Regions from separate parts of the Terribacillus sp. AE2B 122 genome, predicted to be linked through region 1. Evidence: predicted binding sites of a transcription regulator. Region 1 holds the regulator's gene; each other region holds the start of a gene.
What was found. Region 1 encodes LexA, which represses DNA repair genes until DNA is damaged. Its sites were predicted from a motif close to CGAACATATGTTCG; they were not measured.
Positions count from the first base shown of each region.

Region 2: a site for LexA is predicted at 6,489-6,502, ahead of addB (helicase-exonuclease AddAB subunit AddB). Genes of this name have one in related genera too.
Region 3: a site for LexA is predicted at 1,198-1,211, ahead of AE2B122_RS12615 (YolD-like family protein). Genes of this name have one in related genera too.

Region 1 covers NZ_LR700942.1:751,669-756,498, forward strand. The annotation lists gene AE2B122_RS03835 (recombinase family protein) at 1-631, opposite strand, end outside; gene lexA (transcriptional repressor LexA) at 915-1,544, shown strand; gene AE2B122_RS03845 (hypothetical protein) at 1,831-2,217, opposite strand; gene AE2B122_RS03850 (DUF2188 domain-containing protein) at 2,405-2,626, shown strand; gene AE2B122_RS03855 (SDR family oxidoreductase) at 2,712-3,470, opposite strand; gene AE2B122_RS03860 (TetR/AcrR family transcriptional regulator) at 3,614-4,162, shown strand; gene AE2B122_RS03865 (Cof-type HAD-IIB family hydrolase) at 4,381-4,830, opposite strand, start outside.
Region 2 covers NZ_LR700946.1:111,268-136,323, forward strand. The annotation lists gene addA (helicase-exonuclease AddAB subunit AddA) at 1-2,927, opposite strand, end outside; gene addB (helicase-exonuclease AddAB subunit AddB) at 2,911-6,414, opposite strand; gene lepB (signal peptidase I) at 6,543-7,085, opposite strand; gene AE2B122_RS13010 (TVP38/TMEM64 family protein) at 7,140-7,787, opposite strand; gene AE2B122_RS13015 (hypothetical protein) at 7,989-8,378, shown strand; gene AE2B122_RS13020 (competence protein ComK) at 8,326-8,850, opposite strand; gene AE2B122_RS13025 (M48 family metalloprotease) at 8,977-10,146, opposite strand; gene AE2B122_RS13030 (lipoate--protein ligase) at 10,201-11,196, opposite strand; gene AE2B122_RS13035 (MBL fold metallo-hydrolase) at 11,288-12,019, opposite strand; gene AE2B122_RS13040 (DUF6434 domain-containing protein) at 12,178-12,735, shown strand; gene hemY (protoporphyrinogen oxidase) at 12,847-14,268, opposite strand; gene hemH (ferrochelatase) at 14,261-15,208, opposite strand; gene hemE (uroporphyrinogen decarboxylase) at 15,224-16,273, opposite strand; gene AE2B122_RS13060 (transglycosylase domain-containing protein) at 16,397-18,580, opposite strand; gene AE2B122_RS13065 (antibiotic biosynthesis monooxygenase) at 18,748-19,242, shown strand; gene AE2B122_RS13070 (phosphatase PAP2 family protein) at 19,288-19,944, opposite strand; gene AE2B122_RS13075 (ferritin-like domain-containing protein) at 20,042-20,500, shown strand; gene AE2B122_RS13080 (M20 family metallopeptidase) at 20,626-21,789, shown strand; gene AE2B122_RS13085 (EcsC family protein) at 21,825-22,538, opposite strand; gene AE2B122_RS13090 (ABC transporter permease) at 22,550-23,764, opposite strand; gene AE2B122_RS13095 (ABC transporter ATP-binding protein) at 23,757-24,503, opposite strand; gene AE2B122_RS13100 (HIT family protein) at 24,945-25,056, shown strand, end outside.
Region 3 covers NZ_LR700946.1:42,991-45,411, forward strand. The annotation lists gene AE2B122_RS12610 (hypothetical protein) at 642-1,100, opposite strand; gene AE2B122_RS12615 (YolD-like family protein) at 1,230-1,481, shown strand; gene AE2B122_RS12620 (hypothetical protein) at 1,599-2,402, shown strand.

The sequences.
Region 1 (4,830 bases):
AAAGATACTCCTGGTACCTTCTATGTACGGTCGCCTTTGATACATTAAAGCCCATACCGCGCAGAACAGAGCTGATTTCCTGGAAAGTAAGCTTATTGTTTCGCAGCCTGATCACTTCTTGTATCGGAAAGTCAATCCGCTCCCTGCCAGGTGCCGCCTGCTGGTTGCTCAAATTCTTACTTGGATCATATCCGGCCTCGATTGCCCTTCTCATACCTCGTTTGATTTTCATATTATGAATCTTTCGCTGATACTCCTCGACAATACCAACGATCTGGAGCACCATACCATCTGATTCCGAAAGCTGGAATTCACCGTGCTGGCTTAACGTATACACCTTGACCTCTAGCTTCTGAAGATGATGGAACAAGGCGATCTTCGTATTGCCTCTTCCTAGCCTCGTTTCATCCTGAATGAGGAGACAATCCGCTTCACGTGCTGTAAACACATCCAGCATGCGAAAAATTCCCGGACGTTCGATCTCATAACCGCTCTGTTTCTCTTCGATGATATCGATAACCTCTATGTCGGAAGACGCAGCAAGCCTGATGAGCTCTTCACGCTGACGCTCAATCGAGCTAGCTTGCTCGTCCTTTTCTGTACTTACTCTGCAATAGATGACTGCTTTCATTGATGTACCCTCTCACTTCGACTAATTAGACGCTCATTATAAGTGTAAAGTATAAGAAGAAAAGCGTGAAGCCGAAAAGCACATAATAGAATAGATCTGATTTCGCTAGTTTTTTGAACATGGTAGACCCCTCCGTTTTCAAGAACATGCGTTCTCTTTGTTAATTCCATTATATACGAACATAGGTTCTAGTCAAGACCTTTTTTCGAACGGATGTTTGTATATTGCAATCTATCATGGTATACTGTATGTAATAAAAATATATGCACGGGGTGTTCGATACATGATAAAACTATCGAAAAGACAGGAAGCGATTCTAGCATACATAAAGGAGCAGGTACTCGATAAAGGCTACCCGCCTTCCGTTAGAGAAATCGGCGAAGCAGTTGGATTGGCCTCAAGCTCTACCGTTCACGGCCATCTTTCTCGTTTAGAGAAAAAAGGTCTTATCCGTCGCGACCCAACAAAGCCGCGCGCTATCGAGGTATTATCATTTGATAGTGAAGAACAAACAGATATTCCTCGAGGTGAGGCAAACTACGCTCCGGTAATCGGAAAAGTAACAGCTGGTATTCCAATTACAGCAGTGGAGAATATAGAAGAATATGTCCCTGTACCTAGCCATCTAGTAGGACCGGACGATAATATTTTTGTTTTGGTTATTGTAGGAGAGAGTATGATAGAAGCCGGTATTCTAGATGGAGACATGGTCATCGTCAAACAGCAGCAGACCGCTCAAAATGGAGAGATTGTTGTAGCGATGACAGAGGACAATGAAGCAACAGTGAAACGTTTCTTCAAGGAAGAAAACCAGATCCGACTGCAGCCAGAAAACAGTACGATGGATCCTATCATTTTGGATAATGTTAGTATTCTTGGTAAAGTAATCGGTTTATATCGTTCCATTCAGTAAAAAATCGGCTCCGGCCGGTTTTTTTTCATAGAATTTACATACTTTTTGCCTTCTTTCGACATAATTTTTGGGTATATTAGATTATGCTATTACCAAAAGCTAGAAAGCAGGTGGTTTTGTGAAGCTGTTTTACAAGCTCTTCTGCAAGTTGCGAGGCCGACATAAGATTGATAGTGTTACTGATTCGTGTAAATGTGGATATACAAGAAGCCACCGTAGAGAACAACACAGTATGGATGATTATTATCTTAAAGAACGTTAAAAACGGTATAAATAAGGAGCTTGCCTAGACGGCAAGCTCCTCTTGTATGCTTTTATATTGTTTCATCGCTAAATTAAGAGCCTCGAGCAGAATACCTGGCGTGGCTTTCTCGTATGTCTCCCCTAACAGGCGCTTGGCACCATCCAGAATTCGCTGGTTCCCCATTAAAGCTAACAATTCATGTCCTTTTACTAAAATATCGTCAATGAAGACATCTCTGTAATCCTTGGAGTTTGTTACGACGCCTGAAATGAATCCTTCCTGCAGCAGCACTTCCGCATGATGTACGACATCGTATGGTGTGCACGTTCCTAATTCGCAGCGGTATTCTCTTGCTTTCGTTCCTTGGAGTTGGTCTGCTTCTAACTGTCCCAGTATTTCATGAAATAATGTAACGCGTAGTTTTGGCATGTGATCTCCTCCTTGTTATAGTTCAATTATTTCACATATTAGTTATGAATCCATCGAAAGGTTTGTACATTATTTCACAAATAAGTGACAAGTTAAGAAACAGATATGTTTAATTTCTCATCGTTTGCATTAAACAGGGCTACTATGTGGTATAGACACTATAAGTACTTTTATTGGAGGTGAAACAATGTCAAACTATCACACTGTACCAGACAGAAATAACAGCTGGCAGGTTAAAAAAGAAGGAGCAAAACGTGCTTCAGGAAGCTTTGACACGCAAAAAGAAGCGATGGATTATGGGAAGAAATTAGCTAAGCAGAATAAAGGTGAACATGTCATTCACGGCAGGGACAGGAGAATTCGTGAGCGGGATTCTTATGGCAATGATCCATTTCCTCCAAGGGGCTGAACTTGCAGTAAGCTGTTGGATTTAGATACTTATAGAAAAATAACAAAACCTGAAATCAGTTTCAGGTTTTGTTATACAAGCTCGATTAATATGCAATCCATCCCGCATCAGCCGCAATTACTTGCCCATTTACGAAGCTTGATTCATCAGAACCTAAAAATAGAGCCAGTTGAGCAATTTCAGCTGGTTTTCCAACACGCGGCATTGTTCCATTACCAGTCATTTGGCGCCCAGCTCCAAATTCGGAAATATTAGTCATAGATGCACTTATGTTAGTCTCGACACCACCTGGAGCAATACCGTTACACCGGATACCAGATTGAGCATACATATAAGCTGTATTTTTCGTCAATCCAGTTACCGCGTGTTTTGAAGCTGTGTATGCTGCCCCTGCTCGCGCCCCGCGCAACCCGCCTGCTGATATATTGTTTACGATTACGCCATGGCCTTGTTCCAAGAAGATGTTCGTAGCAATCCGCATCGCTCGCATAACACCAGTAGTGTTAACAGCAAAGACGCGTTCCCATTTCTCATCCGTAATCTCCCCCACCGGCTCCATTCCATCCATGATACCCGCATTGTTAACCAAAATGTCTAATTTACCAAACGCTTCCTTTGTTTCTGCGAATAATTGTTCTAAGTCCGCTGACTCAGCAACGTTTGTACGATTCGCGATTGCTGCTCCACCCTTCTTCTTGATAGCCTCAGCAACTGCTTGGGCGCCTTCAAAATTAAAGTCTGAAACAACTACTTTTGCTCCTTCTTTTGCATAAAGCTCTGCTATTGCCTTCCCCATCCCAGAGGCCGCTCCTGTAACGATTGCTACTTTATCTCTTAATCTCATATCATCCATCCCCTATAGTTAATGTACATTTGTTCGATAAAATAATAATATAGAATTGTAACCGCATTCAATCAGCAAAAAAAATCAAATTGTACGATATAGTACAAATACTTAAAAAGTGTTTAATAAAGGGGGGTTTTTATTTGAATAAAAATGATTTGCGAGTCTTAAAAACAAAACAGAATATACATCTTACATTAACAAATCTGCTAAAAAAGAAGCCCTTACCTCAAATAAAAGTAACGGAACTCTGCAAACTAGCAAATATAAATCGAGGAACTTTTTATTTTCATTATCAAGAAGTTGGAGATGTCTTTAAGGAATTTTTCGAGGAGATTATGATGGATTTAAGAGAATCCTACAATGAACCTTATCGTCATACAAAGTATATTGAAAGAGAAAAACTGGACCCAGAAACGGTACGTATCTTCCATCATGTTCAAAAATACGAAGAATTTTATAGGATTATCTTATCTAAGGAAGTATCTGCAGAGTATTATTACATGCTGTTCGATGAAATACGCTCGATCCTTGTTGATGATAAACATACAAATCACCTAGAAGAAGATTATTTATTTTCCTATTCCTCCAATGCAATTATCGGATTGATTATCGAATGGTACCGCCGTGATTTTCAAGAATCCGCTGATGAAATGAATATACATTTGGTTAATATACTTAAGTTATATTGATATTGTTGCAAAAGTCTTGTTAATACTACATACAAACCCCCTGACACCAATGTATCAGGGGGTTTTTATAATACTAATAGATGTCCTCCATGTACTGCTCGCGTTCCCATGAGTGAACTTGTGTGCGGTACAAAATTTCTATAATAATATCTCCTAATAATCCTGTTAAAAATAAACTTGCCTCTTATATACTTGGCAAGTTCTATTAATCCTTCTCTCTAAATTAATGACATGCTCTTAAGGGCATTGTAAATTCCGTGTTCATTGCAACTATCTGTGATTATATCGGCTTTCTCTTTAACTTCAGTTTCCGCATTACCCATCGCAATCCCAACTCCTGAAAGTTCCATCAGTTCAATATCATTGTTTCCATCTCCGAAAAAGACGATATCTTCACGCTTGAAACCATTTTGTTCTGCAATCTTCAAAATGGTTCTCGCTTTCGAACCTTCTCTAGGTATAACATCTAACCCATATTCGTGCCAACTCACATATCTGAATTCTTTGATAGCATATCTTGGAAGGTCTTCTTTCTTGCAGAAAAGCATAGCTTGAATAATTGAATTTTCTCGCCAAAAATTTTGATCAAACTCAGGGATGGTCCACCCTAGACTTTCGTAAGCTTTAGTTAACGCCTCACCTGGTTCTTCGAAATGTCTGGCTAATCC
Region 2 (25,056 bases), on a different contig from region 1:
TCCTGTTCATCAGAAGTTAGATAGTCTCTGCTTTCTTGGAGACGAATTCGCCACTGAGAACTGTCCGCCGTGATTTCTGTCGGCAGCTGCTGGGATAGCTCCTCAGCTCTCAGTTCCGTTGCTTGTTCATGCCGCAGCAATGCAGGTGCCACCCAATCCAAATAGGATGTTGCTTCCAGTCGATAATGCGAAGGCAGCACCCATGACGGGTGATCAGCAATTTGACGCCACTTTTGCAGTTTCTTCTCCAATGATGCGACATTACCGACCATGACGAGTTTTTCCTTTGCACGTGTCAAAGCAACATAAAGGACCCGCATTTCTTCCGCTAGTGATTCCCGCTGTTTCTCTGCCTTTAATGCATGGTAGATCAAAGTTGGATACATTAGCCGTTTCAATGGATCGATATATTTACTACCAAATCCTAGATCTTTATGCAGCAAATAGCGGTTGCGAAGATCCTGCTGATTGAACGTTTTATCCATCGCACCGGTGATGACAACAGGAAACTCTAGTCCCTTACTTTTATGAATGGTCATGATCCGAACAACGTCTTCCTGTTCACCTAAAGCCTTAGCGGCTCCAAGATCGTCTCCTCGTTCCTCCATACGTTCAATGAACTTCACGAAGCGGAACAGTCCGCGGAATGATGTATTCTCGTAGTTTCGGGAACGATCATAAAGAGCACGCAGGTTCGCCTGACGCTGCCGACCGCCTGGTATACCGCCAACAAAGTCGTAGTAGCCTGTTTCCCTCATGATCGACCAAATTAATGCTGATAACGCCCCCTGTCTTGCTTCCATTCTCCAGGAGCGCAGCCACTCCAGCAGGCGTTCAATTTTGATAGAGATCTCATCATTCGCCGTTCGAACATAGACCCTCGCAGCTTCGTAATAGCTGCTTCGCTGATCTGCTAGTCTTACTTTGGCAAGGTCATCTTCCTTCAGACCAATGATAGGTGATCGCAAAACAGCAGCAAATGGTATGTCCTGTAGCGGATTATCAATGATTTTCAGTACACTCATCATCACTTTTATTTCAATTGCCTCCAGATAACCTGTCGAAAGCTCTGCGTATACTGGAATGCCTTGCTGCTTCAGTTCCTCTACAATTGCCGGTGCCCACGTCATGGAGCGCAGCAGTATGACAATATCCCGATATTGAATATCGCGTTGCTGCTGTGTGGATTTATCGACAACCTTCATTGCATCGTGGCCATCGTGACCGATCCATTGCTGAATCATCCTGCTGTATGCTCGCCCTTCCAGCTGTGCTTTCTCCAGATCCTCCACCATTTCGGTGTCGGTATCAGCATCTTCTGCTTCCTCCGTACCGTCGCGATTGATAATAACTAGCTCAACGTCGGTATCATCTTGTCTCAGGTCATCATACATTTTGTTTGCATAGATGAGTTCTGCTTCTTTTTCGTACTGCATTTCCCCAACATCTTCTGAGAAAAGCTGTCGAAAAATATAGTTTGCTCCGTCGAGCACTTGCTGCCGGCTGCGGAAGTTGCTGGCTAAATCAATGCGCATAGCTGGATGTTCTGGATCAGAAAAAGCCTTATATTTATTCAAGAATAATGTCGGTTCAGCATGACGGAAGCGATAGATGCTCTGTTTTACGTCTCCAACCATAAACATATTGCCACTTCCTGAACGGTCAGAAATCAATGTAACAAGTGTTTCCTGCACGAGGTTTGTATCCTGGTATTCATCTAATAATAATTCCTTGAAACGGTTCTGATAGCTTTCGGCAATGTTTGAGGGAATGATCTGTTCCGGTGTACTGTTTTCATCGATCAGCACCTCAAGACAAAAATGCTCCAGATCTGAGAAATCGACTAATGCCCGTTCCCGTTTCTCCAATTGATAACGGCTGCGGAATTGCTTGACTAGCAACGCGAGCTGTTGGATCGACGGATAAAGCTCCAGCATATCCGTTAAATAGACTTCAAGCTTTCGAGCAAACCAATCGCCGGAAAGCTTGCCCCATCTCTTTTTATAAGAATCACGCAGTGCTTTTGCCTGCGATTTTTTCATGTCATCACATTCAACCTTTTTGCCGGAAAGTCTGCCGAACGATTGCTCTTTTATGAAACTTACAGCATCATTCCAGCTGCCTTCCACAAGGTGCTTCGCTTCGGCAATGAACTTCCTTTCAGCCTCGAAGGTTTCTGCGTAATGATGCGGCCCATCAGGTTCGCGTGTCAGAGCAAGACCTTGATCTGCTTCCTGCAGCATCGCCTGCAGCTGATCATTTGCTTCACGTTTCAATACTTGCAGCCATGGCAGTTCATTCTCATCCTGGATAGCAGACACATTATACAGCTCTGCCATCTGATCCAGCCAAGCCTCCGGATATGGATTCTGGGTAGCGAAATCATATAACTTCAGAATAAGATCTTCCACTTCCAGGTCATTGCGGTCATTGCTGAAACGATCAACTACGCCAAAGAAAGCTGCTTGCTCCTCGCCTTCCTTACCGTACCATTCTTCCAGCAGCTCCCCAATTACTTCTTGGCGAATCAGATCCGCTTCCAAGTCATCTGCAATACGGAAACCTGGATCCAAATCCAGCATATACGCATATTTGCGTACAACATCCAGGCAGAACGAGTGGAGCGTGGAAATAGACGCATTCTGCAGCAATGACAACTGCTTACGAAGATGCTGAGAAGAAGGGTTTGCCTCCAAAGCCTTTTCAAGAGCTGTTCCAATCCGGCTGCGCATCTCTTGTGCAGCTGCATTCGTGAAAGTCACGACTAGCAGCTGATCGATATCAACCGGATCGTTTTGATTTACAAGCTTTTGGATAATTCGTTCAACAAGAACAGCCGTCTTACCTGAACCTGCTGCAGCTGCGACTAAGATATCATGTCCTTTGGCATCAATAGCCAGCTGTTGTTCGTCAGTCCACATTACCATGTCGTTCCACCTCCTTCTTGATGCTATTCAGTACATCTTCATCCTTCATATCTTTTATTGCACGATATTTATTACCGGCAAGTGATGCGTCGAATTGACACACTGCCTTGAAATCACAAAACGTACAAGCACTTCTATCATGATGGCGATAAGGATTCAAATGCACTCCGCCATTTGTTATATCCAGTCCAGCTTGCTCCATTAAAAATCTAGTATGTTGCTGCAAAGCATGGAAAGTGTCTTGATCTGCCGTCTGGGAACCAGCTCGGAATGCACCATCTTTTTTCAGGCCTGCCGGAATGATCTTACTCATACCTGATTCCAATGACGTGTCCATCATACGGGCAACAGATTCGTTTTCCAGCAGCATGCCTTGCATCTTGAACTTCTTGAATATCTCGTCCTCAATATCCACCTGTGATCTGCTCGATTGCGAAATCAGCGGATTATGCACATGGAAGTATAATACACCTGCCGGGGTCGCCTGGAGACCGAGCCACTGCTCCGAATGAGACAGAACAACATCCAGATAAGCGAGCATCTGGAGCGCGAGACCATAGTAGACTTCTGTCAGGTTCAGCGCTTTGCTGCTGGATTTATAATCGATAATACGAAGAAACAGATCTTCCTGATCGATTGCTTTATCGACGCGGTCGATACGTCCTCTGAGCTGTACTTCATAGCCATTTGGCAGCGTGATCTCAATCGGCGGCAGTGTCTGATTTTCCCCGAAGTCAAGCTCAAGCCCAACTGGAGAGAACTTGCTTTGCCGCGCCTGTTCACTCAGCGTGTAGGCAGCACGTGCGATAATTTCCTGAAGCTTTTGCTGGATATACTTGAACCTGTTGGAGCTATGGAGAATCTGATTCTGCAGTACAGGTGCGAGGTTGCCCATCGCTCGTTTCGCATATCCTGTTGCATCTTCCCGGTTAAGCTGCGCATAATTCCGGCCATCCAGCTGTACCCAATCTGTAATCTGCTTCAATGCTTCATGGAAAAGCTGTCCGATATCCGGCGCATCCAGCTTGTAAGTCCGTCTGTTTTCCAACCCAAGACTGTACTTAGCAAAATGCTGATAAGAACAGCGGTAGTAGGTTTCCAAGCGTGACACACTTGCTTTCACCTTTTTCGGGAAAAGCTGCTCCTTTGTCTCTTCCGCCAAATCCTCTGTTTCATTCCGATAGAAGAGGCTTTGCAGTATCCTCCCTGTCAGCTCATCCTCGCTCTCATGGCTGATGAACCAGTTCAGTACACTATCCCAGACAGGATGAACTGGATAACCCCGCATTTTACGGGCCAGCTGAGTCGTAAGAGCAGAACGACTCTGATCGATAGTAGCAACAAAACGAGCCGTATCCAGACTGTCCTCCGGATCCTGAAGCATGCGCTCGTCACAGCACCAGTCGAATAAATCTTTCATGCGCTGCACGAGTGAAGAAGCCATCTTCGCCTTTCCTTCTTGATCACTGATTGGATAGCTTACCCAAAGCTGTTCACTTGCTGCCGTGAATGCAAGGTACATATAAAAGCTCTCATCCAGCAGCTGGCGCTTGCTTCCGGCCGCAAGCTGTAAGCCGTATACGGCCAGTACTTCCCGGTCCTCCTCGCTGATAAGTCCATCGGGCTTCGGTTTCATTGGCCATACGCCTTCGTTGACACCAAGCAGGAAAGCACATTTCAGTCCGCTTACCTTACTATGGTCGATCGTTCCGACAATCACTTGATCTAAGCTTGGCGGGATATGAGCGAATTCAAGCGATTCAAAACCCGTCTCCATTGTGTGACGGAAAACTTGCAAGGAAACGCGTTCGTCCCCAACAATCTCCACTGCTTCATCCAACAGCTGAAGTACACTATCCCACACTTGGTCCTGCTCTCTTGCTCTTTCCAGCTCACCACGATCGTCGAAAATAACTTGCATTCCCTCAAGGCGCTGCGGTACTTGCAGCTGTTCCAGCCAATTGTAAACAGCAATCGAGCGCTCACGGAATGTCTTACCTTCCCGCAGCTTTCGATCAAATTTCTTCATCGCATCCGCAACTTGACGGCGATAATGATTGATCCGTTTCTGGGTTTCCAATTCCTTATCAGTTTGCCGTGTTGTATCAAATCCGCGGAACCGCTGGAAAATCCAGTCTTCTTTCTGCAGCCAGCGATCCCTGGAACGAATACCATACTCAAGACAATAGTTCTCTAATTCATCAATTGCTTCTTCTGTCAGTGGATAAACTTCATCAGTCGATGGGATGAAACCTGTCTTCAATACGCGGAAAACAGCTTCATATCGCCAATTACCATCAACGACTTCCATCCCTGATCGAATCAGTTCCAGCAGCGGGTGATGAATCATCGGCTTTTTCTGGTCAATGAAAACAGGAATATGATAATCCGCAAATACTGTTTCGATCAGCTCATGATATACATCCGCCTGTCTGAGAAGCAAAGCAATATCCTGATAACGGTAACCTTTCTCCCGTACAAGCTTAACAATCTCCTGCGCGGCACCTTCGACCTCCGCTCTTGGGTGGACTGCCTGCGCCAAGGTGATTGGTACTTCCTGCTTCAACATTGGAGCTGGACGTGTCTCCAAGTGCTTCTCTAAATGAAGGAAAGCTCGGTTATGCCCAAAGCGCCCATCGGCAGGATTGAGCTGCTCGATTGAAGTGATCGGCACATTCCTTTCTTGCGCCGTCTGTTTAATCTGAAGGAATGTATCATGTGTGCGCGCAAACAAATCCAGCTCGTCAACATCCTGACGGTTTGCACCGTCCAATGTAAGTGTCACTGTTACTTGATCGGCTTCTGTCATCAGTGCACCGATTACCTCCAGCTCCTGCGGCGTGAACTGGTGAAACCCGTCCAGGTAAATCTCCGATCCTTTAACAGAACGCGACAATGGTATTTTAGACGCAAGCATTTGCAGCTGATCCTCGCTGTCAATATACTTATCCCGTAAAAGCGCGGTCAAGCGATCGTAAATATAGCTGATATCCTCCAGCTTATCCCGAAGTGTAACTTCAGGGGAATGCTGCTGTTGAAACTGCTCCATTTCCCGGATTTGAGCATGAAGAAGCTCTGGCGTAACACGATAGCGCTTCAGCTCTGTGATCATGCTTTCCAGCTGCCCCATAAAGCCGTTCTTCTCGATCGCTTTCTGAAAGACATTCCAGTCAGATTTACGTTCCTCGGTAATCTTCCGGAGCATCATCTGAACACCTGTTGAGGTAATGAACTGCTTGGTCGCACCGCCTGTCTCCTGCAGGATATACCAAGCCAGCCGCGACAGACTGTATACCTGTGCACGGATACTTCCTTCTACACCGGTTTGCCTGATCAGCGCTTGCTCCTGCTGAAAGGTCATCTGGTCCGGAACCAGATAAAATATATTCGAACCCATTGGATCACTTTTTAATTTAGCTGCAATCTCATCGAGACATGCACGGCTTTTTCCCGCTCCAGACCGGCCGATGATAAAACGTACACCCATTTTAAGCTCCACTCCTGTCTTCCAAACTAGTAATCTTATTCTATCATGTTACACGGGTTTAGGGAAAACAGATGCGCACGTTTGTTCGCTTGTATATACTGGAAAAGCCCCTTATCAAAGATAAGGAGCTAAACTCCAAGTCCAGATGCGGACATTGGCCAGAATTGGGCATCCACCTTCCCGACAACTTGTTCAATCGGGATGAAGCCAAAAGAGCGGCTATCAAGGCTGTCCCTTCGATTATCACCCATTACGAACAGCATTCCTTCGGGCACTGTCGTTCTCCCGGTAACGTCTTTCAACGTGAAATCATACGTCAGCTGACCATCGACATCATCCTTATACGTTTCCAGATAATGCTCCGGTCTGTATTCACCGTTTACAAACAGTCTGTCATTTCTAACTTCCACTGCATCCCCTGGCATTCCAATGACACGTTTCACATAATCCTCATCCTCTGTTGCGTGAAAAACGATGACATCAAAACGCTGGATACTATCTGCGTCGTTCATGAACTTGTTCACCATCAGGAAGTTACCGTCCTGCAAGGTCGGCTCCATTGACTCCCCTTCCACTCGATAATCCGCAAAGATTAATTCTCTGGAACAGAAGATCAAAAGCACGATGCCGGCAAACAAGAAGAAAAACTTCCAACGTTTTTTCTTTTTCATGCGCCTTCCCCCGGTGTAAGTGTTTTGCAACACTTTACCCCGGCTTGAATAGCTTTAATCCTTATGTGACTGCTCCTGCTTTCCGTTCTTCTTCTTCAATCTTCCTTCTACGTATTTACCTACCGTCCAGAATAGGATGATTGCAACAGCTACAACCACCGTCTTAATCGGGTTTTCTGCAAAGGAAGTCAAACTTTCACCGACGTATGCAATAGAGAAGATCATCAGCGCTTTCCCGAGAAATACCGCCAAAGCGAATTGCTGCACACTGATTCTCGATAATCCTGCGACCACATTGATGATAGCCGAGGGCGAAAATGGAAAGCATAAAAGAATGAATAATGGACCAAAACCATGACGATCCAACCATTCAGTTATTCGCTTTACTTGTTTGTTATGCCGCAGCCAATTGATTATACGTGTATGTCGGTACCGCCGTATCAGCCAGAACACAGTGATTGCTCCAAGCGACGTACCAATCCACGAATATAGGAAGCCCCATAGCAGGCCGTACGCCACAGTGTTCGTCAGTACGAAGACAACAAGCGGCAGAAACGGCAGGAAAGCTTCCAAGTAAGGAAGCAAAATGCCGGGTATAGGACCCAGATTCTCATATCGATCAAGCAGGGACTTCACATAATCGTCCCATGTTCCATTGCGGAACATTTCCATCAAATCGTTCCATCCAAAGCCTAAGACCATCTAACCATTCTCCTATTCCCAGCAAAAACATCTTTTTACTATTCTAAACGAAAAGCCCAAGCATGCAAAGTCTGACAGGATTATCCCTTCTTTTCCTGCATTTGGTTAGTATTTTTTTGAAAATTACCTGTAGTATCCTGTTTTCACTTTGCATACAATAGGGTATACTAGAACATACGTTCGTACTAGGAGGAAAGGCATATGCGTTGTCTTAGTGAGTCGGAATATAAGCTGGGGTCCCGCTTTCTATTTCTATCAATGGCCATTGTTGTCCTGCAGCAGGATATCCGGATTGTAGAAGAAGGAAAGCATAAGATAAAGGCGCATCTGTTACATACATTACAATCGATGGAGAAGCGTGCATTGGAGGAACGACAACAGCTGCGCATTCAGCTTCGTCAGCATAATTTGCAGGTTGTTACAGCAGAGAAAAACGACGCCTTCACCACTTTCCTGTTCATCACGAAGGAGTGTGAGGAAAAGCGGAATTATTTCAATCCAGCGATTCGGAAGAAAGTCGAGGCAATCCTGATGGAGCTTACACAAAAGGCTCCGCAATCTGATCCCCGCCATACTTCCACAAATGCCTGATTCGCTTATCCAGCAGGAATCTGTATTGTGCAGTACGCTGCACCTGATTCATCATCGATCCATACGAAACATCAAGGGTAAGTGTGTAGCCATTCTTGAATATAAGGGTTGTTCGCTGATGCGGGGCGGCTTCAATCCGCTTGATGTGGGAATGAGAAATCCAGGAGCAAGCATGGGAGAGTGGTGAAGAGGTGGGAAAGAAATACATACCGCTGACAGGGTCAATCGATATCGGGGCCTTATGAGTGATTCCGCAGATGTCTTTCACACCTGCCTGTCTTCCTTTTAAACTGCTTCCATAAAACTTGCAGGCCAAATCAATGAATCTGCTCGGAGGGGTGCGAAAAGTAAAACTATCTTCTGTCTCGATTACCTCACAGCCTGGCTGACCGTTTTCGAGGAGCTTCGGAAGTACAGCCATTGTAAGCGGCGTAAGTTCTGCCATGGTTGGATTTTGTTCTATCTGCTGCATCCTGAACTTCCTTTCTGATGCAGGAAAAGAGGGATTGATTCTACAATAGCAAAATTTCAGGCATGAAAACAGGAGAATACCATTTTCTTAATAGAATCCTTACAAAAACAGGTAGAACTCATGCTTCTACCTGTTTTCCTGATAAGATTCTATTGTTTCGATACGCTGCTGGTTAGATGGATGCGTGGAACGCAGCCATTCAAATAGCGGCCAAGGATTCGGATCACCTTTGGAGACCTGCTGCATATTCCGGAACATGTGAATGCCTGCTTCTGTATCAGGTGCGTGTTCCAGCGCATAAGCATCTGCCTGCCGCTCCATTTCTCGCGACACATAAAGTGAAACAGGCTCGCTCGCAAATTGCAGCGAACTAAGGATAAGCAGGAAGAGTGGTACTGCTCTCAGCTGATGAGCACTTATCTGTATTTTAGCCAATAACTTATCTGATAATTTTTTAGTTACCCAAAGGAGGACAAATCCTAGAACCAGAAAACCAGCTGTCCCCCAATACACATGATGCAGCACATAATGACCGATTTCATGGGCGACGATGAACAAAACCTCATCTTGGTCCAATCCGTCGACTGTTGTATCATACAGCACTACACGAGCACTGCCGAACAGTCCTGTTACATATGCATTATACGTTACTGTTTTAGCACTTTTATCTACTTCCAGAAGTGTTGCATCGGGAATTCCTGCCTCACTAGTCAGCTGCTCGATTTCCGTACGCAACTCCCCGTCAGGAAGGTGATAGAAATCCTCATAAAGCGGATCAATCCACATTGGCTGGACATAGACGATGAAAATGGCACTTGGTACAAGCAAGAACCAAAGAAGCATCCACCAGTTTTTTCGGAATCTTTTCATTAGATACTGCGATATCAAAACAACTGCTGTGACAGCCAAATAAAAGAGAAATAAGCTTAGTACGTATTCCCCTGCCCAATCAATGAACGGCTGTACACTGATCTGTGCTTGACGCGCATTCCAATACCCCGCCAATCGGAATGGCAGCTGAACGATACCGTATACGGTAGTCAATAAAAGCATATAGCCGGCAGTTGCGACTAGTTTAGGCAGTCGATTTTCCATGGCAGCAGCGATTTTTTGCAGTTTATCGTTCTTCCAAACCACATAAAGAAACAGCGGCAATAACGGCAGTCTGGAAAAGTAGACGGCATGACCAATACTTGCGTATGTGCTTACATCATCATTCCATTCTGTATAGAAAAACGGAAAGAAAATCCAGATTGCCAAAAGATAGATCATATAAGCAAGAAGTACCCGTTTCATCCGATTCCTCCTGTAAAAAAGAGACGGCCCGGAGGTCGTCTCATAGATAATCAATCAGTACATAAGATCAATAAAGTCATCTTTCTCGATCTTACCTAGGTAGTGGCTTACGTTCACATCCGCTAGTGCTTTTTGAATCGACTCGCGCTCATAACGGACACCTTTCAGTTTTTCTTCAAGCTCCCCGACTTCGCCGACTCCGAAGTAATCACCGAAGACACGGATCTGCTCAATAATACCGCTTTTCACATCCAGACGGACATCAACATTACCTGAAGGGAATTTATGCGTTTGCTGGATATTGAAGCTCGGCGATTTACCGTAGTTCCACTCCCATTTCTGGTATCGTTCTTCACTGATTTTATGGATTGCTTTCCAATCTTCTTCTGTCAGCTTGTAACGCGGTACATCCTTCGTATCTTCTACATCGAAGATATAACGCAGCAGGATTTCCTTAAATTCTTCCATCGGAATTTTGTTATCCATGAATTCTGAGATATTTGCTACACGGCTGCGAATAGATTTGATCCCTTTGGATTCGATTTTCTCTTTCTTCACCTTCAAAGCTGATACAACGTGTTCGATCTCCGAATCGTACATTAGTGTACCGTGACTGAACATCAAACCACGTGTTGAGAATTGTGCATTTCCAGAAATCTTGCGTTCACCGACAAGTAAATCATTTCGGCCTTTTAATTCTGCTGGTACACCGAGTTTGTTCAATGCATCCGTAACCGGCTTTGTGAATTTGGCGAAATCTTGGAAGCTGTCACCGTCATCTTGTGTGATAAAGCTGAAATTTAAATTCCCCATGTCATGGTAAACAGCTCCGCCTCCGGATAAGCGGCGTACAACCTTGATGCCGTTATCGTCAACGTACTTCGTATTTATTTCTTCAATCGTGTTCTGATTCCGGCCGATGATGATGGATGGTTCATTGATATAGAAAAGCAAATATGTATCGTCTTTGCCGAAATTTTTCAGGACATACTCCTCGATCGCAAGGTTGATCCTTGGATCTGTAATACCTTCATTATCGATAAATCGCAAAATAAAGACCCCCAGTGTCAAAAATTGTTTATCCTAGTAATATTCTACCGAATCCTCAGCATGATAGCAATTCAGACAAAACGGGAAGGTTTTACCCTTCCCATGTCAGCCCCTCATATGCTAGTTTTACTTGTCCACTGTAGACACTGCTTGCTTCCTCCAGCAGCTGCCTATGTTCTCCAAAATGCGGCAGATGACTGAGGAAGAGCTTTTTCACACCAGCCTGCTCCGCAATGCCGCCTACCTGCAGACTATTCATATGACCGGCAGATTCTCCATCCTGATGCTGATAAAAATTACAATCGGTTATAAGCAGGTCAGCATCCTTACTGAACTCCGCCCACTCCTCCAAATAACTAGAATCAGCTGTATAAACAATATCGGAGACACCGTCTGAGATACGCATACCATAGCATGGTACTGGATGCTTCGTTTTCATAAATGTTATGGCAAAAGGCCCTATGCTCAGAATTTCATCCGGCTTGTAGCCAATCCCATCGGTAAATTTATGAGTCAAGTTCTTAAAGCCTTCCTCATCTTCTTCGTGACCAAATATCGGCAGCACGTCTTCTGTACCTTTCAAGCTGTTCTGCACTTGCCAAACATGTTGCAGGGCGCCAATATCTGCTATGTGATCCGGATGATAGTGACTTACGACCACCGCATCCAGTTCCTTCGGATCAATAAAAGCTGGCATCCGCGATAACGCACCGCTTCCGCAATCCAAAAGCAAGGAATATCCGTCCTTCTCCACTAAATAACAAGAGCTGGCACTTTCTCTGCCAGGATATGCTCCCCAAAATCCTATTACTGTCAATTTCATACTTTGTGCACCTCTCCTTCTAATCTTACCATTACCGAATTTCCATTAGATAAACCTGATTCCTTTTTCAAGGGTTCTCCAGACAAGAGCTAGTCTCCTCTTTAAATATGTGACATAATATAACAAAAAGAGAAAAAAACGTATATGGGGGATATGTAATGAGACCAGAATTGACAAGAAAAACAAAAGCAGATGCTTTTTTGGATTATTATTGGCTGAAAGAAGAACTTGTCCAATTCTGCCGAGATAATGAACTGCCTGTCTCGGGTTCCAAGATGGAGATTACAGCAAGAATTGAAAGCTTCCTTCTGAATGGTCTCATAGAAAAACCGAAACAAAAACAATCACGCAGAAAGAAGAAATCCAAAGAACCGCTCAGCCGTTCTACCATCATTACGGAAGGCCATCGATGCAGCCAGGACGTAAGAACATTCTTTAAGCAGGAAATCGGAGAGCATTTTCATTTCTCGACTTATATACAAAACTACTTCCGTGCAAACATCGGCAAAACATACGAAGATGCCATCAATGCTTGGCATGAAGAAGAAACCCGCAAGCAGGATCCTGGTTACCAGAAAGATATTGCCCCTCAGTTCGAGTATAACCGATTCATCCGTGAGTTTTTCTCTAAACCTGTAAACAAAGGAAAGACGCGCAGTCAAGCTATCGAGGCTTGGAACAAGAAAAAAAGCAAGCCGTATTCCCATAGTTCCTGACAGCTACAAAAATGATAACTGCTTACATATACAGGAACTTTCCGACAGATACCAAATAAGCTGTCGAGATCAAAAATAATAAATAACAAGTTACAAAAAAAAGCTTCTCCCTTAGGAGAAGCTTTTTTCACGCAAGTAAGCAAGTACGTTTTGAACGGCTTGTTCACCACTATCGATACAATCCGGAATACCAATCCCATCGTATGAACCACCCGCAAGGAATACACCTGGAAGGTTGATGGCCATATTGGCGCGCACATTAGCGACACGCTGCAGATGGCCGACAACGTATTGCGGCATCGCTTTTTTCCAGCGGCTAACCACTGAAAATAGCGGCTTGCTTTTTATTTTCATGATTTTATTCAAATCTTTTAAAGCGATCCGGACGATTTCCTCATCGGATAAATCCACTATACCGCTATCGTCAGGTCTTCCGACGTAGCAGCGGAGCATGACTTTGCCTTCTGGTGTCGTGCCTTCCCACTTTTTATGTGTCCATGTACATGCTGTAATTCGATATTTACTGTTGCGGGAGATCACAAAGCCTGTACCATCGATATCCTTCTTGATAGCAGAAGCATCGAATGTCATCGCAACCGTAGCAACAGATGTCGCCTTCATCTCTTTCAGCTGTTCCATGAAATCATATTGGCTCAGCATACGCTGAACCGCAAAGAAAGGTGAAGCAAGCACTGCAGCGTCGGTTCGGAATACCTCTCCGTTACCGAGCAGCAAGTGATAATGGTCTTCTTTGCGTTCGATATGATCCACACTTGTTTCCAAGTGGACAGTGCCTGGATCAAGCTTTGCTTCCAGACCATCTACCAATGATTGCAATCCGTTCCTCAATGAAAGGAATGCACCTGGAGGCTTCACATCTTTCTTCTGTTTCGGTGGCTTCGGCATCGTCGCCTGCAGTCCTTTAATCACACTTCCATACTGCTGTTCTACTTCATAGAACTTTGGATACGTGGCCATCAGACTTAACTCATCGATTTCACCTGCATATACACCTGATAGAAGCGGCTCAAGCACATTCTCTACCAGTTCATCGCCGAAGCGACGGCGGAAGAATAATCCCATAGATTGATCCTGAGCTTCTTTTCCTTTCGGCAGCATCGGTTCAACACTGATACGCGCTTTCGCCTTAGTAGAAAGCAGACGAGACTGATAAAACGGCTTTAATTCTGTCGGCACACCCATAAAGGCTCGTTTCGGCATTTTATGTAGCTTCTTGCCAGCTAGGATATAGGATTGTCCTGTATTGTTCCGGACAAGATCCTTTTCCATGCCGATGTCATGAATCAGACGAGATGCTGATTCCTTACGCGCTAAAAAGGAATCAGGACCGCGTTCAATCAAGAATCCATCTTTTTTCAGGGTGTCAATCTTTCCACCAAGATGGCTGGAGGCCTCAAACAACTTTACTTCATAATCCAGACGATAGGCGCGAATCTGCTTCTGAAGGTAATAAGCAGTCGTCAGACCGGCAATACCGCCCCCGACGATTGCAATCTGTTTCTTCTCAGCCATGACGCTCAACTCGCGCTTGCTGCTCCAATACCACCTTCGCCAATGTATCAATGAACTGCTGGTCCGTGTTCGGCATTGCCGGACGATAGTATTTTGCGCCTAATTCGTCACAAACAACCTTACATTCATAGTCATTATCATAAAGTACTTCCAAGTGGTCCGCAATGAAGCCGACTGGTGCATAAACGAAAGAACGATAGCCTTTTTTCTCGTAAAGCTCACGAGTAAGATCTTGTACATCCGGTCCAAGCCATGGATCTGGTGTATTACCTTCACTCTGCCAGCCAAGCTCCACATTCTTGATGCCTGTCTGTTCTTGGATCAAATCTGCTGTACGTTTCAGTTGATCTGGGTATGGATCTCCATTTTGAAGGATTTTCTCCGGAAGACTATGCGCAGATACGATCAGCGCTGCTTTATCACGCTCTTCCTTGTCCATGCCAGCGAAGATTTCAGAAATATTATCTGACCAATATTTGATGAAACCTGGTTCGTCGTACCAGCTTTCTACAGACGTAATTTGAAGATTTCCAGCTTCTGCAGCGGCTTTATGCGCACGCTCGTTGTAGGATTTTACACTGAATGTGCTGTAATGCGGTGCCAATACAAGTGAGATAGCTTCTGTAATACCGTCTTTTGCCATTTCAGCAACACCGTCTTCAATGGAAGGCTCAATATGCTTTAGGCCAAGATAAGCTTTGAATTCGATAGCATCCTGAGAGCTATTTAAAGCTGCTTCAATTGCATCAGCTTGTTCCTTCGTAATGCGTGCAAGCGGAGAAATACCGCCGATTGCTTTATATCGGCTAGTTAAATCCTCCAGCATTTCCGGTGTAGGCTTACGTCCATGCCGGATATCAGTATAATAACGTTCAATGTCTTCTTCTTTATAAGGCGTGCCGTACGCCATAACTAGTAAACCAACCTTTTTCTTTGTCATGTCTTACACCTCGGGTTATAAAATTGAGTTTTGTTTAGCGGAATACGAATGGATGAAGGCAGTCAGCTTCTTCAGCACACTTGGGCTTATTTCCGGCGTTACACCGTGGCCAAGGTTAAACACATGCGGTCCAGCTTCCCGGCCTTGATCCAGAATCGATTTAGCCCTCTCTTCCAGCACACTCCAATCACTTGTAAGGAATGCTGGGTCAAGATTGCCTTGAAGCGTCTTTGTAATACCCTTATCTCTTGCTTCCTTAATGGAAAGTCTCCAGTCAAGTCCGATGACATCCACCGGCAGATCATTCCATTCCATGATCAGATGACTTGCTCCTACACCGAATAGGATAAGCGGAACATTTGTTTCACGCAGTTCGTTGAATATACGCTCCATTGTCGGTTTGATGTACATACGGTAATCCGCTGCATTCAAAGCCCCTACCCATGAATCGAAAATCTGAATAGCTGATGCTCCGGCTGCCACTTGCGCTTTCGCATAAGTGATAGATACTTCTGCAAGCTTATCCATCAATGCGAACCATGCAGCAGGATCACTATACATAAGTGACTTTGTCTTATGATAGTTTCTGGATGGTCCGCCTTCAATCATGTAGCTAGCCAATGTAAACGGCGCACCAGAAAAACCAATCAACGGTATTTCCAGCTGTTCCTCTGTCAGGAGCTTGATCGTGTCCAGAATGTATGGAACGTCACGCTTTGGATCTAGGGTGCCAAGCTTCTCTACATCCTGAATGCTGCGGATAGGGTTGGCGATCACCGGACCGATTCCTGACTTGATATCAACATCCACGCCAATGCCTGGCAGTGGTGTCATGATATCTTTATATAAAATTGCTGCATCGACATTATACTGTTCGACCGGAAGTCTTGTCACATAGGCCGCAAGCTCAGGCTGATGGGTAATTTCAAACAGAGAATATTTCTCTTTGAGTTCGCGGTATTCTTTTTGCGATCTCCCTGCTTGGCGCATATACCACACCGGCGTGTAATCCGTTGCTTCCCCACGAAATGCACGCAGTATTGTATCGTTTTTGATGTTAGGCATAATCGTTCTCCTTCGTCTCCTCATTATCCGTTCCCACTATACGAAATTTCATGAGTATTTGTATAGCATTTGACTCATAAAAACCCCATTTTTTGATGAATTGTGTCAGAGTCGTGAAAATCGTCAGAATCCGAATCCGGATAGGACGGTATGGTTGGATTCAGCGCCGCTTTCATCTGTCAGCGGATTGAATGGAACTACATAATAAGTGGCGTCTTTCAGCGGATTAACTTTATCCACTGTAAAGGATCCTTTCCCTTGCACTTCCCCGATTTTCTCTGCACCATCGTTTGTTTCTTTGTAAATATGATAGATGATTCGCTTGTCATCACTTGCTGTCCAAGTCAAATCAGCATTAACGATCCGAAGGCCACCGAATCCATATGAGATAGAAGCATCCGTAATTGTCGGCAATTCAACTGGTCCACCAATATCTTCTGCATTTTCCGGCTTCTCGAAGCTCGTCGACATGGTCCGATATTGGGAAACTTGCCGCAAAATTGATTTCGTGAGGGCAGTAGGCATTGAACTGCCGCTCTCCAGATAGTTTTCATCGTTCGTTTTGTCATAACCCATCCAGCTAACTGCGACATATTCTGGTGTGTATCCAGCGAACCAGGCATCCTTATCTGCATCATCTACAGTCGGATGCTGTGTCGTTCCTGTCTTTCCAGCCAATGCTCCATAGTAGGTACCAGCAGTTCCGGTACCGCCAGTAATGACTCCTTGCAGCATGCGTGTCATATCCCAGGCAGTCTGTTCCGAGAATACGTCTTCTGTTTGCGGTTCTGCTTTGAAGGCAGCTTCCCCGTTTCGGTCATAAATTGCGTTAATGGACTGAGATTCGATCCACTGTCCTTCATGGGCGAAGGTTCGGAAGCCTTCCGCGATTTGCAGCGGTGTCAACCCTTCCTTCAAGCCGCCAAGGGCAATCGACAGACCTTTGTCGTCCGGCAATTCGATATGCATTTTCTCTAAATACGATTTGCTTGTTTTGATGCCGGTTTGATCAAGCAGCCAAACAGCTGTCGTATTCTTCGATTCCTGCACGGCCTCATACATCGTGATATCGCCCTCATACTGATCGTTGTGGTTAGATACAGTGTACTTTCCATCGTTATATGTCTTTTTCTCATCCGGCAGCTCACTATACGCATTGTAATCCCCACTATCCAATGCTGGCCCATAGACCGCGAGCGGCTTCATGACCGATCCCGGCTGTCTCTGCACTGTCACACGGTTTATGTCCCCGTATTGGAATTCACGCGCCCCGACAGCTGCTACGATTTTACCGGAATTCTGGTCAAGCATGACAAAGGCACCTTCAATGCTATCTGTCGAGCCATCGAAATACGTATCTTCCTGCATCGTATTATAAGCTGTGCGCTGGATATCTTCATCCACATTCACCACAATCCGGTAACCGCCTGTACGCAGATTTTCCAAAGATAAATCATATTTCTCCTGTGCTTCTTCTGCTACCAAATCGATATAGCTTTCAATCCAAGGACGCTCTTGCTCCTCTTCCGGTTGAGTCACACCAAGTTCCTCCGCTTGAGCAGCTTCCTTCTCTTCGGCTGTGATATAGCCTTGCTCCTCCATTTCATCCAGCACGAGATTACGTCTTTCTTTCGCCAGATCTGGATTATTATTCGGCGAGTACGTATTCGGTGCTTTTGACAGTGCCGCAAGCATTGCACTTTCCGAAAGAGTCAGATCGCTCGCACTCTTATTGAAGTAATAATTAGCAGCGGACTCAATTCCATAAAGACCGTGCGCAAAATAAATTTCATTCAGATAATATTCGAGGATCTGCTTCTTCGTGTACTGTTTCTCCAAGTAAATAGCAGCCATCGCTTCCTTCGCTTTCCGGGTGAAGGTCTTATCATTTTTGAAAAAGAGATTTTTGGCGGTCTGCTGTGTAATCGTACTTCCGCCCTCCACTTTACTCATCGCCAGAATATCACGGTATAAAGCTCGTGCTGTCGCCCTAAGATCGATACCATGGTGCTTATAGAACCGAGCGTCTTCTATGGAAACAAAAGCGTTTTTCACATGTTCGGAAATCTCATCGAATTTGACAGGTTCCCGGTTTTCTTCATAGAATTCCGCAATTACTTCTCCATCTTGATTCTCGACTGTTGAAGCAGCCTTCAATGTCAAATCATCTTTATCAATTACGAGTCTTCCCCCGAAAAATAACAGGATATAGACAGCAGTTATGCCCGCCAATATGATACCAGTCCCGAGGAGATATAGAGTCTTCCTGCGCATCCTTTTATGCTGCTTAAGTTCTGATCGTTTCATAACGTTTCTTTCACCTCTTACGAATCCCCCATGTTCATTCTATAACCTTTATTATACGACAAAAAATGCCATTTACCCATCTTTCTATCGATTGGAGTCCTAGCTTGCATTACACTATGCGTAATTGCTACACTGACTGTAACATACTGCCAGGAGGTTGAATACAAATGACCGCACACTTCACCAGTGGTACGACTGAATTCCTTCGCCAGCTGAAGGCAAAAGAACAAGCAAAAATCTGGGTGTTCGAAGGGGCCGAGGGCGCTCTGGCTTATACAGAGGAACCAGATGCAGCAAACTTTACAACACCTCGTACATATGAACGAGTAACCGGTACAGGCGACCTTCCTGATGAAGGTTATATCGCAATTAATAACATTCCCGTTACAGACGAAGGTCGCCCGATATTTGAAGATGTATTCAAACGTCGAGCAGGCAAAATCGATCAAACACCCGGTTTTAAAGCGCTCCGCGTGCTTCGTCCTAAATCTGGAAACACATATCTTGTGCTGACAGCATGGGAATCCAAGCAGCATTTTGAAGATTGGAAAACATCAGAAGCTTTCCAGCATGCGCATAAGAAAGATGCCGATCAGCCTAAAAAACCGCCATTCAGCGGCGGACCTGCATATGTCACCACTTATCATATCGACAACGAATAAAGAAAAGGGCCTGTCCGATTAACGGACAGGCCCTTTTCTGCCTAATCAGTAGGCGCGCACCTTTTCTCTTTTCCCTAGCTTATACTGCAGCCATTTATATAACAAAATCCAAATGACAAGAAAGATCAGCCCATAAGCAAAGCCAGCCAGCACATCAGTCAAATAGTGGACCCTGAGAACATAGCGGCTAAACCCAACCAGCAGGACAATAAGTACCGCCAAGGATGCAGCAATATACCGCTTACTGCCTTTGAGATAATGCCAAAGGAAATAAAGGATGATGCCATATGTAATAAAGGACACCATCGAATGACCCGATGGGAAGCTAAATCCCTCGCCATCCACTAATGCCAGAATGGTCGGACGTTCCCTTTCTACCAATTGTTTAATGAGAAAATTGAACTGATAACCTAGGGCTGTAGCAGTAAATACAATACCTGCTCCAATTAAATCTCGTTTCCCTGCTGCCAGGTATAAACCAAATAAAAATGCAAGCACACTTAGAATGATGCTCGATCCCAGCTCGGTAATCCAACGGAATACATCATACCAAAATGTCTCCTGCAAGGATTCCGCAAAAGGGGCTGTCCATTGATCCAGCAGCGGATCTGTGTGCAGTCTGACGTCAATTGTAAATATAGTTGCTACGATAATTGCAATCGTAAATAGCACTATATATCTTTTTCTATGCGGGAGTTCCATCTTTTCACCTCTGATTGATTGTACTATGGCACTTGTTTAGAAAACAAACACCTGGGGAATATACCTTACAGATAGCCAATCAGAAAGGATGATAAACATGGCAGACAATGTTAGAAAAATTAAAGATGACTCTCAACTACAGGAATTGATTGATGGCTTGAACGTAGACTTGGCAAATGAATATGCCGCTTCCATCATGTATACAACATACAGCTCCGCTGTTTCAGGCCTATATCGTGCGTATCTAAAACCATTTTTCGAGGATGAAATTACGGATGAAATCGGTCATGCAAAATATTTAGCAGATAAGATTGTAACACTCGGCGGCCTACCAACCACTGTTCCAGCTGAAGTACCGTATCATACTGATGTAAAGAAAATGCTAACAGAAGCACGAGATGCGGAACAGGATACGATTGACCGTTATGAAAAACGCAGAAAGCAGGCTGAAGATCTTAACTTGACAGAGCTTGCAACTAAGCTGGAAGATTTAATTTCGGATGAGACGAATCACCGTGACGAACTCAACCGTCTTTTGAGTGACTCTCGCCTATAATTATTAAACCCATAACCAAATGGTTATGGGTTTTTCTATGCATTTTTCTGAATAAACCAATAATTATTAACAAGAAATATGCTATACTGGTCTTATTTCATAATTAATAAGGAGGCTGGTGCAGTATGCTAGAGAAATTATTCACCAAAGTAGATGAACTTTATGAAGACATGGTTGCGACAAGAAGATACCTTCATCAGCATCCAGAACTGTCCTTTAAAGAAGAAAAGACAGCTGCGTACATTGCAAATACATATGAGGAACTTGGTATTCCCTACGAAAAGAATGTCGGAGGTAACGGTGTAGTTGCCACTCTCCAAGGCGGAAAACCTGGTAAGAAGATTGCTTTGCGAGCGGATTTCGATGCGTTGCCAATCCAAGAAGAAAATGATGTCCCTTATAAATCCACAGTACCAAATGTTATGCATGCATGCGGTCATGATGGACATACAGCAACACTGCTTGGCATTGCCAAAGCAGCCAAAGCATTACAGGACGAACTACCAGGAACGCTTGTTTTCGTCCACCAGCATGCAGAAGAATATGCACCAGGCGGAGCAAAGCCGATTATTGAAACTGGTATCCTTGATGATGTGGATGCTGTATTCGGAACTCACCTCTGGTCGAACACGCCGCTTGGCACAATTGAAACTGCAGATAAAGAATTCATGGCAGGAGCAGATCGCTTCGAAATTGAAATCATCGGCAAAGGCGGACACGGAGCACAGCCACACCAGACGAAGGATGCCGTTCTAATCGGATCTCAAGTCGTAACAGCACTTCAGCAAATTATCAGCCGCCGCTTGGATCCATTGTCTACTGCTGTCATCACCGTAGGTACTTTCGAGGCTGGCGCAGCATTCAACGTAGTTGCCGGAACAGCGAAGCTGACAGGAACAGTTCGTACATTCGATACTGCTGTACAGGAACAGATTAAAATAGAAATCGAAAATGTATTAAAAGGTATTACAATTGCTAATGATGCAGACTACACGTATGACTATATTGAAGGATATCCACCAGTAATCAACCACCCTGCTGAAGCACAATTGGTACTTGATGCTTCGAAGCAAGTTGCAGAAGTTCAGGAAGCGAACAAGGTGCTGCCTACGATGACTGGCGAGGATTTCTCTTATTATCTGCATGACAAACCGGGAGCTTTTTTCTTCACCGGCGCTAAGAAAGAAGATCATTATTATCCGCACCACCATCCGAAATTCGATTTTGATGAAAGAGCAATGAGCATCGCCGCTAAGACATTACTCAGCGCGTGTATTGCTTACCAATAAAAAAGATCAGCGTGATTTTTCACGCTGATCTTTTTTTATGTTAACATGCGGATCCGATATGCATGCATGGCAGCTGTACCTAACTGTTCGAGAAACTTGCCGTTGATAATGGCTCCGACGAAGGCTCCGACACCCGGCAGCATCTGTATCATTTTGATTAAATCAATATGATCACGATATTCCTGCTGGAGCACCCTCCAATTCACATCTTCGATTGCGCCGGTAACATTATTCCAATGACGGATTTCTTCCCACAGCTTGACCCTCGTTTCACTGCTTGAGAAAGTAGCACTGAAAATTTGCAGCAGGAAAACACGTTCGCTGAATGCCGTAACATCAAAACCATAAATTCTGCCAATATCAAATAAGCATTTCATCTTGATGCTAAGAAGAAGCGGAAAATCGGCCATACCTAAAATAATACCTCCAGCACCAGTGCCGGCACCTTCCAATCTTGCTGTTGTTTTATAACGATTGATGACCTTCCGAACTTCTTTCTCACGTTGCTCAAAACTCCATTTATGATCGATCTTAATTGGGTAGATGTAGTTAGAAGACGTCAGGCTGAGTTCTATCATTTGACGAATAGCTGTTGTAATTGTGGTGTGCACAGCTGCCGGAATTTTATCGGTGATTGTATCCTGTGTACCTTTAGAAAGCCGCTGAAACTTGCCGCCGCGCCGCTGAAGGGAATGATAATAAAACATCGCTTCCTTCAGTTTTCTTACCTTATAATAGTCTTCCTCCATCTGAATCCCTCCTATTTCAACCGCTTCGGTACATACATACGGACAAATCCGAGACCGAAGGCAAGTCCGGCAACAAGTGCCAAAACAAAACCAACTACATCGACACGGAGAAGGAACACGAGACTCAGCAGCACAGCTTGTATAATGGCCAGCTGCTGAAGAAGGGACAATAATGCACGTTTTCGAGTGTCGCCTGCTACCGGATAAAGATCCATCCAGGCGATTGTCCGGTGATGCTTCCACATTCCGATAAGCTGGAAGCCCGTCAAATAAAGGAACAACAAAGCAAACGCCAACTGCACCCAAAGATTTGGGATAAAGTAGATGATAACTCCAGCTAAAATAGTCAATCGCAGAAAGAGCCCGAAATAATCGCCACCTCTGACAAAAGTTATTCGGAACAGATAATCATATGTATGTTTCTGTTCGAACGGAACTCGCCTAGTGAAGAGATTGACGATAGACTGCCGTTTATGGACTTTCGTCTTCAAGTGAGGTACATCAGCAAATTGGTTTGCAATTCGGTAGAATGCCTGCATTCGTGCTTGATCTTTTTCAATCAGCAAATCCCAAGCCAATCCCCCCTGCTTCCGGGTGATGGTATAGTCCACAAAAAGAAGTACGACGAATAGAACCGTCAAAACTGCCGCTGCAATAAGATTGCCTCGTAAAAACAGCCAAAAGCTTCCGACGTTCAGCACCAGCCGGAGCGTTTGCTCGGTTCTTCTTATGTTGACATTCCGTATCTTCAGCATCCACCAATTCATATGAAGATTCCACAGCTTGAAAACCAGCAGAACAAGAAAGACAAGCAGATAAGATAAAAATCCTTCTCCTAAGTCTGCTGCAAAGAACAACGGTGCTAGTGCCGCAGCAGCTAATATTAATAAGTAAAGCTGCGTAAAGAAGCTATAGCCAATGGTTAATTTGAAATAGCGGTGCAACTTTGGCTCAAGCGGCAGCATGAATATCATATCTGCTTCTTTCAATAATGTCCGCACAGGGCTGTAGCTGGCCAATAGGCCGAACACAGCACCAATTAAAAGCGCAGCCGGAAAGTCCGGAGTTAATCTCTCTAGCCACTGCTGATAATAATAAGCAAGCCCCGAGATTAGGAACAGCATTGCTATCATAAGATGCTGGTTAAATATGTACCGCAAATAGCGATTCATTTCCTTCATATGCTCGGTAAGCCGCTGTTTGAAAAATGTTTCTGCATTAAACATGGCTGTCTTCTTCTTTCGTCAGCTGTACATATAAATCATCCAGCGTGGCATGTTGCATGTCGAATTCATTACGCAGCTCTTCCATCGTACCAGCTGCCCGCAGCTTTCCATCATGCAGTATGACAATGCGGTCGCAATAACGTTCCGCAGTCGCCAAAATATGCGTGGACATCAATACGCCTGCTCCATTATCCTTCGCCTGGTTCATCAGCTGCAAGTAGGATTGAATACCGAGAGGATCGAGTCCAACGAATGGCTCGTCCACGATGTATAAGTCAGGTTCAACAAGAAAAGAACACATAATCATTACTTTCTGACGCATCCCTTTTGAAAAATGGACAGGAAACATCTTCAGTTTCTTTTCAAGGCGGAATTCCTTCAGCAAAGGCGGAAGGCGTTTATCAAACTCCTCCTTTGACAAATCATATGCTTGTGCAGTAAGACGAAGATGGTCATATAAAGTCAATTCATCATACAGTACCGGCATTTCAGGAATATAGGAGAAATTGCTCCGATATGTTTCTGGTGAAGCAGCAAACGTGCTTCCATTAATCTGGATACTGCCTCCCTTCGGCTGCATAAGACCGATGATATGTTTGATTGTCGTACTTTTCCCTGCCCCGTTAAGTCCAATCAGCCCGACAATTTCACCCGCATCTACTTGAAACGATATATCATGCAGGACATTTTTATGTGTATACCCACCGGTCAGAGAATCAATATGTAATAAAGGTTGCATTACCCTTTCCCCTTTCTAAAAGCACGCTTCTGCTAAAAGTTTACCAAAGCCCGCCGTATTTGCCAAAATAAAACGGTTATAACATCCGTCAGTTTGCACATACTAATTTCGAAGCAAAGAAGTTGCCAAGAGGTTTCCGAGAGCAGTACCCATTCATTAAAAAATGAGGTGTTGGTTGGAGATACAGACCGCTACGTCCGAAAGTAAGCTGATTTACATTTGTAAGCAAGCTGAAAGTGTACTGGCGCAAACATCGTAAGCCGCTGTACAGTTCGAAATGGTTTTACTCTTGGCAACCTTGCTTCAAAGGCAGACACTCCCAAAACGCGAAGAATTCCAATATTCCGGCCGTTACGGGATGTCTGCCTATTTTATTCGACTTACTTTACAAGCATGTCCATTCCTTTATACAATATGTATACACGTTAAAGGAGTGATCGTATGCACGAAAAGGATTGTATCTTCTGTAAAATAGCTGCTGGTGAACTGCCATCTGCGAAAGTATATGAGGATGACCACGTACTTGCTTTTATGGATATCGGCCAGGTGACGA
Region 3 (2,421 bases), on a different contig from region 1:
ATTCGGATAGGTGACGACCGATCATGTAGAGTGCTGCCGGGTTGCCGATGTTCCTAAAAGGCAGACTATCTCGTTTAAACGTGAGCCCCTGAGTTTCAGCGCTCTCGCGCCCGTGAAGCCTGCGCCTGATAATTCGGCCTTTCGTAAACCGAAGTAAAGGAAACGGATGGGATCCGTGACCACTCCGATATAAGCTATAAAGCGCGTGGTTGTGCGGTTTGTGGCGTGGTATTGCTGGCAGTGCCAACGCTATGATCCGCCTTATGGCTACTTTACACCGGAAATATTTTCCACGATATGTACTACTACACTACCGACCCTTTCGGACAAAGAACGTCTTCAGCTGGGAAAAATCAGGAAAAATCGCCCTGCAGAATCCTTTACTCCGAATAATATCCCTATCGATGTAATTAGATGGCATGAGGTACGGTTTTTGTACCGATATGCAGTGCTTGTCTTTTAGCACTTTTATATACCTCTCTATAAGGGAAAGGCGCTACAACCCGCAGTATATCAACGTTTTCGGAGGCATTTAGCACATTCATTCTGCTAAACGGAATGTAGTAGTAATTAGGACGTAATCTGGAGTATTCCTAACGGTACTTGGCCGGGAGCTGATCGGTGCAATTCGTCGAGAGCTTTTAATTTTTAAGATACTTATAATTAAGATTTATTTCATTATAAATTCTTAGTGTTTTCAAATAAATCAACGTATTTTCTAATTTTTTACGGTAGGTATACTCACTAAAAAGTCCTTTAAGTGAATAAAATAAAAATATAATGTAAGAAATAATAGCTATAAGCATGAGGGCAACTTCTGCACCACCCTCTTCTCTGAACAACCATGTAAGTGTACTTGTAGAAAAACCAATTATTAAGGAAGTTATAAAAGTAGCCTTATTATTACTCTTCGATTTGACTTCATCTTCAAATAAATTAATTAATAAGTCTAAATGGTTCTCTTTGAATACATCCAATCTTGTCTGTCTAAGCAATTCTTGAGCAAACTTCTCTCTCCTCTCTTCCTTAGGTCTTATCTTAAAAAGAGTTCTGTGAAAAGCATTGTATTTCATATAGATATTTATTGTTTCTCTTAACATACTTGATCCCTCCGTATCTATTATCGGGAAAACTGAACATAAGTTTAATGGAGTGTACTACTAGAAACTTGATATTCGTACTATATATCGCATACCAGGAACAAATGTTCTGCATCGGAGGTATATAAAATGAACGAACGCGGATCAATCAAATGGACATCGTTAATGTTGCCGGAGCACATCCAGGAGTTAAAGCAGCTAAGACAACGTCATTATGATGTCAATCAGCCGATATTATCGGAAGACCAACAGGAAGAGATACAGAGGAAGGTTCGTGAAGCTTACGAAAGTACGGCGCCTGTTACCGTAGAGTATTACGAGAACAAGCGCATTCATTCCGTCAGTGGTACGATTGATAAAGTAAATTTGACCATGCGGTGACTTGAGATAAGCAGCCGGACTGGTCTGGATTACATAGAGTTTTCGTCAATTTTCGCTATAAGTTTGGCTCAATATATGATTTAATTGGTTTAAACTATTTATGGGGGTTTTTATTTTTTGAACATTTTCGAGTTCTTTTCTCTATATACAGCGTTAACTACAGCTATTGGAACCGTAGGCTTCTTCCTAGTAAAAAGATACATAGCCGGAAGAGTAAAGCATCATTTCAATACAGAGTTAGCAGATCATAAACATGATTTATCTCTAATATCCGAAGAACACAAGCACGGCCTACAACTTATATCCCGAGATGTTGAGCACGACTATCAGAAGAGAATTCATCAATTTAGTTTGATTAGCTCAAAGATACATGAAGTTTATCCAGAATTATATATGATGATCAATGATTTGATGGTTGATTTTCAAAGGAGCACTTCTCGACTGAAGACTCGTCTTATGTTCTTAAGTAATACAGAAGCTGATTTACAAAAAATAAGGGATTATTTAGTAAGTAAGGAGATTCATGAAGATGTTATAGAAGATATAATAACCGAATATAAATTCGACAAGCAAAAAGGTGATAAAAAATACACTCAAGCTCTTGATTTAAAACAGTTACACAATACTGACAAGAAGAGATATGAAGTGTATATGAAACTACTTAGCGCTGAGCTATATTTGCCGAGTGATCTATCTAAATTAATTCTGAATTTATTAGATTTAATCTTAGATGTGATACTCGAAGAACAAAATCGAATTGAATTCGGTTTTGAGGGTAAACGCACCGAATACTACACTAATCTCTCTGATAAAACAAAAGAACTCAGTGAAATTAAGGAAAAAATTAAGATATCTATACAAAAAGAGTTAAATTTTGATCATAAGCCCGATAGTTCAGTAACCGAAGGTACGACCTCTTAAGTTGTACCTTTTTTCTTAA